3 linked regions of the Cupriavidus taiwanensis LMG 19424 genome follow. The protein of the gene in region 2 interacts with the protein of the main gene of each other region in a pairwise test. Links are inferred from orthologs where the notes say so. Each region holds a gene or a part of one and is shown on either strand. Other genes may lie near its edges.

What was found. Proteins that work in one complex are often made in the same cells at the same time.
Region 1: the proteins of RALTA_RS00265 (region 2) and ftsA interact in binary tests that used the Escherichia coli proteins (3 or more experiments, as listed by UniProt). The link is inferred for Cupriavidus taiwanensis LMG 19424 from one-to-one orthologs.
Region 3: the proteins of RALTA_RS00265 (region 2) and ftsZ interact in binary tests that used the Escherichia coli proteins (3 or more experiments, as listed by UniProt). The link is inferred for Cupriavidus taiwanensis LMG 19424 from one-to-one orthologs.

Annotation. Positions count from the first base shown.
Region 1 is NC_010528.1:2,882,386-2,885,384, reverse strand. It holds ftsA (cell division protein FtsA), read left to right. Parts: upstream 1-883; coding sequence 884-2,116; downstream 2,117-2,999. Other genes in the region: ftsZ (cell division protein FtsZ), read left to right, coding at 2,296-2,999; RALTA_RS13265 (cell division protein FtsQ/DivIB), read left to right, coding at 1-887. UniProt on the Escherichia coli protein: Essential cell division protein that assists in the assembly of the Z ring. May serve as the principal membrane anchor for the Z ring.
Region 2 is NC_010528.1:53,138-56,274, reverse strand. What follows is about bases 145-2,949. They hold RALTA_RS00265 (rod shape-determining protein), read right to left. Parts: upstream 2,167-2,949; coding sequence 1,123-2,166; downstream 145-1,122. Other genes in these bases: gatC (Asp-tRNA(Asn)/Glu-tRNA(Gln) amidotransferase subunit GatC), read left to right, coding at 2,790-2,949; mreC (rod shape-determining protein MreC), read right to left, coding at 145-926. Also shown: more of mreC, read right to left, coding at 1-144; more of gatC, read left to right, coding at 2,950-3,089. UniProt on the Escherichia coli protein: Forms membrane-associated dynamic filaments that are essential for cell shape determination. Acts by regulating cell wall synthesis and cell elongation, and thus cell shape.
Region 3 is NC_010528.1:2,880,993-2,883,947, forward strand. It holds ftsZ (cell division protein FtsZ), read right to left. Parts: upstream 2,098-2,955; coding sequence 904-2,097; downstream 1-903. Other genes in the region: RALTA_RS13250 (peroxiredoxin), read right to left, coding at 1-426; ftsA (cell division protein FtsA), read right to left, coding at 2,277-2,955. UniProt on the Escherichia coli protein: Essential cell division protein that forms a contractile ring structure (Z ring) at the future cell division site. The regulation of the ring assembly controls the timing and the location of cell division.

The DNA of each region.
Region 1 (2,999 bases), 2.8 Mb from region 2 along the record:
TGGTGGCGCTGATGGCGCTCGCGGCGGGCCTGCTGTGGCTGGCGCAGCGGCCGGTGTTTGCCATCACGCACGTGGAGATCGGCCCGATGGACGGGGGCGCCCTGCGCCACGTGAACGCGCCGAGCGTGCGCGCCAGCGCGCTGGGCAAGCTGAGCGGCAACTTTTTCACGCTGGACCTGAACGCGGCGCGCCAGGCCTTCGAATCGGTGCCGTGGGTGCGGCGCGCCAGCGTGCGGCGCGAATGGCCCAACGGCCTGGCGGTCGAGGTCGAGGAGCACGAGGCGCTGGGCACCTGGGGCGCGCCCGACAGCGGCCGGCTGATCAATACCTATGGCGAGATCTTCGTCGCCAACACCGCCGAGGCGGAAGAGGACGCGCAGCTGCTGGCGCTGGACGGCCCGCCGGACAGCGAAGGCGATGTGATCGAAAAGCTCGAGGTCATGCGCCAGTGGTTCAAGCCGCTCAAGGCCGAGCCGCTGGCGGTGGCGCTGTCCGGCCGCTACGCCTGGCGCGCGCGCCTGTCCAACGGCATGGAGGTCGAGCTGGGCCGCGAGCAGAACGACGAGGACCGCACCGCGATGGACCAGCGCGTGCGCCGCTTCGTCGCGGCCTGGCCGCAGGTCACGCAGCAATGGGGCAGCCAGATCGAATATGCCGACCTGCGCTATCCCAACGGCTTCGCCATCCGCGCCGCCAACGCGCGCTTCCTGACCGAGGCGCAGATCGCGGCGGCGGTGCGGGCCGAGAAGGCCGAAAAAGCGGCCAAGGCCAAGGCGGCGAGCGCGGCAACGAGTGCCGCCAGGCCGGGGGCGGCCGCAACGGTTTCAGGTACATCCAACAACAATCCGACGCGACTGAAGAGCAAGAACGCGGAGAAAACCCGATGAGCAAGGAATACAAGGACCTGTTGGTCGGTCTCGATATCGGCACCTCGAAGGTGGCGGCCGTGGTGGCGGAACTGCGCCCCGACGGCAGCTACGAGGTGATCGGGATGGGCCAGTCTGAGTCCAAGGGTCTGAAGAAAGGGGTCGTGGTCAACATCGAGGCCACCGTGCAGTCGATCCAGAAGGCGCTGGAAGAGGCCGAGCTGATGGCCGACTGCAAGATTTCGGAGGTCTTCACCGGCATTGCCGGCAGCCATATCCGCAGCTTCAATTCCAGCGGCATGGTGGCCATCAAGGACAAGGAGGTTACGCAGACCGACGTGGCGCGCGTGATCGAGACCGCCAAGGCGGTCAATATCCCGACCGACCAGCAGATCCTGCACATCCTGACGCAGGAATTCATCATCGACGGCCAGGAAGACGTGCGCGAGCCCATCGGCATGAGCGGCATCCGCCTGGAAGTGAAGGTGCATATCGTCACCGGCGCGGTCAGCGCCGCGCAGAACATCGTCAAGTGCGTGCGCCGCTGCGGCCTGGAAGTGCACGACCTGATCCTGCAGCCGCTGGCGTCGAGCCTGGCGGTCCTGACCGAGGACGAGAAGGAACTGGGCGTGGTGCTGGTCGACATCGGCGGCGGCACCACCGACATCGCCATCTTCAGCGAAGGCGCGATCCGCCATACGGCCGTGATCCCCATCGCCGGCGACCAGATCACCAACGATATCGCGATGGCGCTGCGCACGCCGACGCCGGACGCCGAGGACATCAAGATCCAGTACGGCATCGCCAAGCAGGCGATCGCCGATCCGGAAGACATGATCGAGGTGCCGGGCGTGGGCGACCGCGGCACGCGCACGCTCAGCCGCCAGGCGCTGGCCGCGGTGATCGAGCCGCGCATCGAAGAGCTGTACTCGCTGGTGCACCAGGTGGTGCGCGAGTCGGGCTATGAAGAACTGTTGTCGTCGGGCGTGGTCATCACCGGTGGGACCGCGATGATGCCGGGCATGGTCGAGCTGGGCGAGGACATCTTCCTGAAGCCCGTGCGCGTCGGCGTGCCCGAGTATCGCGGCAACCTGCACGAGGTGGTGAAGAGCCCGCGCTACGCGACGGTGATGGGCCTGCTGCTGGAAGGCCGCGTGCAACGCATGCGCGGGCGCAAGGTGGCGGTGCAGAGCGGGTCGGTCAAGCAGGTGTGGACCCGCATGAAGGAATGGTTCGTCGGCAATTTCTGAGCCGCGCGCGGATGGATGCGCCGGCGATGCAACGGTGCGCGGGCAGGATGGTCTACCGGACAGGCTTACGCGCCAGGTAACGGTTTTCAGGTTTTCTTTTTTTGGTTTCTTGTTCAGAAACCAGGGGTTGCGGCGGGGAGGCCGCATCGTCTGGGGACTGATTTTTCTCGGAGGCAGTGATGGACTTTGACATGATCGAAACGGAAGTGCAGGACGGCACCATCATCAAGGTGGTCGGCGTGGGCGGCGCGGGCGGCAACGCTGTGCAGCACATGATCAGCCGCGGCGTGCAAGGCGTCGAATTCATCTGCATGAACACCGACGCGCAGGCGCTCAAGCGTTCGACCGCTTCGCGCGTGCTGCAGCTTGGCAACACGGGCCTGGGCGCCGGCGCCAAGCCGGAAGTGGGCCGCAACTGCGCCGAATCGGCGCGCGATCAGATCGCCGACGCCTTGCGCGGCGCGCACATGGTCTTCATCACTGCCGGCATGGGCGGCGGCACCGGCACGGGCGCCGCGCCGATCGTCGCGCAGGTGGCCAAGGAGATGGGCATCCTGACCGTGGGCGTGGTCAGCAAGCCGTTCGACTTCGAAGGCGCACGCCGCGCCAAGGTGGCCGAGCACGGTTCCAGCGAGCTGGAATCGAGCGTCGACTCGCTGATCGTGGTGCTCAACGAGAAGCTGTTCGAAGTGATGGGCGACGACGCTGAGATGGACAAGTGCTTCCAGTGCGCCGACGACGTGCTGCACAACGCGGTGGCCGGCATTGCCGAGATCATCAACGTTGACGGCCTGGTGAACGTCGACTTCGAAGACGTCAAGACGGTGATGGGCGAGCAGGGCAAGGCCATGATGGGGACGGCTACCGTGTCGGGCGTGGACCG
Region 2 (3,137 bases):
GCGGCGCTGTCGGCGGCGGCGCGTGCCGCGGCCGACTTGGCGCCCTTAACCGGCGCTTCCGGCCGGGCCTCGACCGCTTCGCGCGCCGGGATGTTGGCGTCGTAGCGCACCACCAGCAGCTGGCGGTGCGCGCGCACGCCGGCGACCGGCTCGCAATAGACGCGCGAGAACGCGGTATCGGCCTTGCGCTCGATCTGCACGATCTTCGCCACCGGCAGGCCCGGCGGATAGGTGCCATCCAGGCCCGAGGTCACCAGCAGGTCGCCCTGCTGCAGGTCGGCGGCGGCGGCCATGAAGCGCAGATCCAGGTGGCCCGCGCGGGCGCCGCCGAAGGCGACGCTGCGCAGCCCGTTGCGCACCACCTGCACCGGAATCGCCTGGTCCTTGTCGGTCAGCAGCGTCACCTCGGACTGGAACGGCGACACGCGCGTCACCTGCCCGACCACGCCGCGCTCGTCGATCACCGGATAGCCGGCGCGCAGGCCGTGCTGGCTGCCCTTGTCGATGACGATGCGCTGGCTGTACGGGTCGCGCGCGTCATACAGGATCTCGGCCGCCGTCACCGGCGTGGCCGACTGCTGTGCCAGGCCCAGCAGCTTGCGCAGCTGGTTGTTCTCGGCCTCGAGCTGAGCCTGGCGCACCGAGGCCTGGGCTTGCTGCACGGCGTTCTGGCGCAGCTCGCGGTTCTCGGTGGCGAGCGTCGCCGACGACTGCGCATAGTCGAACATGGTGCGCAACGCGTCGCGCGGCGCCAGCACCAGGCGCTCGACCGGCATCAGCACGGTGGCGGCGACCTGCCGCCCTACGCGCAGCGCGTCGAAACGGGCATCGACCACCAGCAGCGCCAGCGCGATGCCCACGTACAGGACCAGCCTGGCGACGGCCGAGGTGCCTTGCTTGAAGAGCGGCGGAGGGGAGTAATCCATTTACCCGAACAAAGGCCGGAGGCCACGCGGAAACGCCCCGCCGCCCGCCGTGCCGCGCCCCGGCCCCTGGCGGGGACAGGCGCGGCACGGTCGGGCGGCGGGAGCTGCCAGGGCCCGGCCCCGGCGGATGAGGCGCCGCGACGCCGCCATGATCGGTCGATCCGGCAGGCCGCGCATCGCCACGTGAGCGTCCTTCTTACTCGTAGGAGAAGATGCTGCCGAGCTTGTCCATGCGTTCCAGCGCCATGCCGGAGCCGCGCACCACGCAGGTCAGCGGGTCTTCGGCGACCAGCACCGGCAGGCCGGTTTCCTCGGCCAGCAGGCGGTCCAGGTCGCGCAGCAGCGCGCCGCCGCCGGTCAGCATCATGCCGCGCTCGGCGATGTCGGCGCCCAGTTCGGGCGGGGTCTGTTCCAGCGCGATCTTCACCGCGGACACGATCTGGTTCAGCGGATCGGTCAGGGCTTCCAGGATTTCGTTGGACGACACGGTGAAGGCGCGCGGGATGCCTTCGGACAGGTTGCGGCCCTTGACTTCCATCTCGCGGACTTCGGAGCCCGGGAAGGCCGAGCCGATTTCCTTCTTGATCGCCTCGGCGGTCTGCTCGCCGATCAGCATGCCGTAGTTGCGGCGGATGTAGTTGACGATGGCCTCGTCGAACTTGTCGCCGCCGACGCGCACCGAGCCCTTGTAGACCATGCCGCCCAGCGAGATGATGCCCACCTCGGTGGTGCCGCCGCCGATATCCACCACCATCGAGCCCGACGGCTCCGACACCGGCAGACCGGCGCCGATCGCCGCCGACATCGGCTCCTCGATCAGGTAGACCTGGCTGGCACCGGCGCCCAGCGCCGATTCGCGGATGGCGCGGCGCTCGACCTGGGTCGAGCCGCACGGCACGCAGATGATGATGCGCGGGCTCGGGCGCAGCAGCTTGCTGTCATGCACCATCTTGATGAATTGCTTGAGCATCTGCTCGGTCACGGTGAAGTCGGCGATCACGCCGTCCTTCATCGGGCGGATCGCCTCGATGTTGCCCGGGACCTTGCCCAGCATCTGCTTGGCTTCCTTGCCCACCGCCGTGATGGTCTTCTTGGCGTTGGGGCCGCCTTCCTGGCGGATCGCAACGACCGAGGGCTCGTCCAGCACGATGCCCTTGTCGCGCATGTAGATCAGCGTGTTGGCGGTGCCGAGGTCGATCGCCAGGTCGTTGGAGAAGTAGCTGCGGAGAAATCCGAACATCAGGAATCCTGTCTGTGATGGTGTTCGCGGGTAGGCGAAGTGGCCGGCGCCGCGAGCGGCCCGGCCACGCATGGCTTGGGTGTTGAATACGGAATGGTTCTCGGCTTCCCGGCCCGCCCACGCTCCGGCGCGGGGGACCCGCGGGATGCTGGATGGGAGTCGGGTTCGGCACCGCCGCGTCTTGCCAGGCAGGCTGGCCCTACGGGAACCTTTGATTAGACCTCGCGAGAAAGTTCGCGACAATGCGCACAAAAATGTGCAGGCACCGGCGCGTCGCGGCCCGTGGCATTGGGGCGTGTCGCGGCCGGCGGCAAAGGCCTAATCAGAGGACCCAGGTTTCCCTTCGGGCACCTTCGGCCGCCGGGCACGGCGGGCCAGCGGGGGGCGGGCGCGCGGCAAAGTGACGAAGGCGTTGCCAAAGGTCGGGAGCACGCAATGATACCTTATAATTCCTGCTGCTTCGGGCGTTTACGGCCTGAAAAACCCTGTAATTCCGACGACTCCGTTGCGCCGTTGCAGCGCTCCCGGAGCCGCCCTGCCCGACCGCGCGGCGCCACCGCCGCACGGCTGGCCGCCGGCCGCTGCCGGCACCTTCCGCATACGAGCATCCGACCCACCACGCCATGGCCCTCGACCTATCCGACGTCAAGCGCATTGCCCACCTCGCCCGCATCGAAACCAGCGATGACGAGGCCGCCCAGACGCTTGCGCAGCTGAACAACTTTTTCTCGCTGGTCGAGCAGATGCAGGCGGTCGACACCACCGGCATCGAACCGCAGGCGCACCCGCTGTCGGCAGTGCGCGACATGGTTCAGCGCCTGCGCGAGGACGTGGTCACCGAAACCGACCGCCGCGCAGACTATCAGCGCCCCGCGCCCGCCACCGAAAACGGCCTGTACCTGGTGCCCAAGGTCATCGAATGACCCTTGTCCGGCCGTGCCGCCACGCGCCACGTGCCGCCGCCAGTACAA
Region 3 (2,955 bases), 2.8 Mb from region 2 along the record:
CACGCCGTCCTCGATCACCATGGCGAAGCGCTTGGCACGCACGCCCAGGCCGCGCGCGCTCAGGTCCTGGTCCAGGCCCAGCGCGCGCGTCCACTCGGCGCTGCCGTCGGCCATCATCCGGACCTTGCCGGCCACCTGCTGCTCGCGGCCCCAGGCGCCCATCACGAAGGCATCGTTGACCGAGACGCACCAGACCTCGTCCACGCCGGCGGCGCGCAATGCTTCGGCATGCTGCACGAAGCCGGGCACATGCTTGGCCGAACACGTCGGCGTGAAGGCGCCGGGCAGGCCGAACACGACGATCTTGCGGCCGCGGACCAGGTCCGCCACCTTGAAGGCATTGGGACCGAGCGCGCAGCCGTTGCTTTCAGTCTCGAAAAATTCGTACAGCGTGGCGTCGGGGACGCGGGATCCGACAGTGATCATGGCGCTCTGGTTTTCCTTGGGTGTGTGAACGGGTCTATGAAGGATAGGACGGATGCGGGGGCGCATGGCGGCGCGTTGCCGCCGGGCAACCTAACGATCATAGGCGCCCGGCCGGCGCTGCCAAAGCCGGATCACATCCGCTTACGTTCGCACCAATATTCGGACGAATGCCGATACACCCGAAGACGCTACAAAGACGTCCGCGCGGCGCACCTTTTGGGTGCGCCGCGCGGACGGCGATACATCCCGACCGGGAAGGCGGGAAACCAGTCCGGGGAGGCGGCCAGCGGCACGCCCGAACCCGGCAACGGGATGCGGGTGAAGTCAGTCCGGCGCAGGCGCGGCGCCGCCGGCAGCCCGGCGGTTCATGTCAGCCATGCAAAGGCACGCGCGGATGGGGAGCGCACGTGCATCGCGACCAGGCGACGCGTTCCGTCAGGCGGCCGGTGGAGGCACCGATGCCGCGCCAGGCAGGCTTCAGTCTGCCTGCTTGCGCAGGAAGGCCGGGATGTCGTACGTATCCACACCCTTTTCCTGCAGCGCCGCCACGTGGGCCGAAGCCGACTCACGCGAGCTGCGCCACACCGCCGGCGTATCCAGGTTGCTGTAGTCCGGCGAGCTGTGCTGCGCGGCGGTGGCGGCCATGTTGGCCATCATCTGCACGGGCATGTTGTCGGTACCGGTCTTCAGCAGCGTCATCGGCTGCTGCTTCTTGGCCGAGCGGCCCAGGCCGGTCGCGACCACGGTCACGCGCAGCGCATCGCTCATCGAGTCGTCGTACACCGTACCGAAGATCACGGTCGCATCTTCCGCGGCGTAGCTGCGGATGGTGTTCATGACTTCCTTGGTTTCCGACAGCTTCAGCGAGCGGCTGGCGGTGATGTTGACCAGCACGCCGCGCGCGCCGGACAGGTCCACGCCTTCCAGCAGCGGGCTGGCCACGGCCTGCTCGGCCGCCAGGCGGGCGCGGTCCACGCCCGACACGGTAGCCGTCCCCATCATGGCCTTGCCCTGCTCGCCCATCACCGTCTTGACGTCTTCGAAGTCGACGTTCACCAGGCCGTCAACGTTGATGATCTCGGCAATGCCGGCCACCGCGTTGTGCAGCACGTCGTCGGCGCACTGGAAGCACTTGTCCATCTCAGCGTCGTCGCCCATCACTTCGAACAGCTTCTCGTTGAGCACCACGATCAGCGAGTCGACGCTCGATTCCAGCTCGCTGGAACCGTGCTCGGCCACCTTGGCGCGGCGTGCGCCTTCGAAGTCGAACGGCTTGCTGACCACGCCCACGGTCAGGATGCCCATCTCCTTGGCCACCTGCGCGACGATCGGCGCGGCGCCCGTGCCGGTGCCGCCGCCCATGCCGGCAGTGATGAAGACCATGTGCGCGCCGCGCAAGGCGTCGGCGATCTGATCGCGCGCCGATTCGGCGCAGTTGCGGCCCACTTCCGGCTTGGCGCCGGCGCCCAGGCCCGTGTTGCCAAGCTGCAGCACGCGCGAAGCGGTCGAACGCTTGAGCGCCTGCGCGTCGGTGTTCATGCAGATGAATTCGACGCCTTGCACGCCGCGGCTGATCATGTGCTGCACAGCGTTGCCGCCCGCGCCGCCCACGCCGACCACCTTGATGATGGTGCCGTCCTGCACTTCCGTTTCGATCATGTCAAAGTCCATCACTGCCTCCGAGAAAAATCAGTCCCCAGACGATGCGGCCTCCCCGCCGCAACCCCTGGTTTCTGAACAAGAAACCAAAAAAAGAAAACCTGAAAACCGTTACCTGGCGCGTAAGCCTGTCCGGTAGACCATCCTGCCCGCGCACCGTTGCATCGCCGGCGCATCCATCCGCGCGCGGCTCAGAAATTGCCGACGAACCATTCCTTCATGCGGGTCCACACCTGCTTGACCGACCCGCTCTGCACCGCCACCTTGCGCCCGCGCATGCGTTGCACGCGGCCTTCCAGCAGCAGGCCCATCACCGTCGCGTAGCGCGGGCTCTTCACCACCTCGTGCAGGTTGCCGCGATACTCGGGCACGCCGACGCGCACGGGCTTCAGGAAGATGTCCTCGCCCAGCTCGACCATGCCCGGCATCATCGCGGTCCCACCGGTGATGACCACGCCCGACGACAACAGTTCTTCATAGCCCGACTCGCGCACCACCTGGTGCACCAGCGAGTACAGCTCTTCGATGCGCGGCTCGATCACCGCGGCCAGCGCCTGGCGGCTGAGCGTGCGCGTGCCGCGGTCGCCCACGCCCGGCACCTCGATCATGTCTTCCGGATCGGCGATCGCCTGCTTGGCGATGCCGTACTGGATCTTGATGTCCTCGGCGTCCGGCGTCGGCGTGCGCAGCGCCATCGCGATATCGTTGGTGATCTGGTCGCCGGCGATGGGGATCACGGCCGTATGGCGGATCGCGCCTTCGCTGAAGATGGCGATGTCGGTGGTGCCGCCGCCGATGTCGACCAGCACCACGCCCAGTTCCTTCTCGTCCTCGGTCAGGACCGCCAGGCTCGACGCCAGCGGCTGCAGG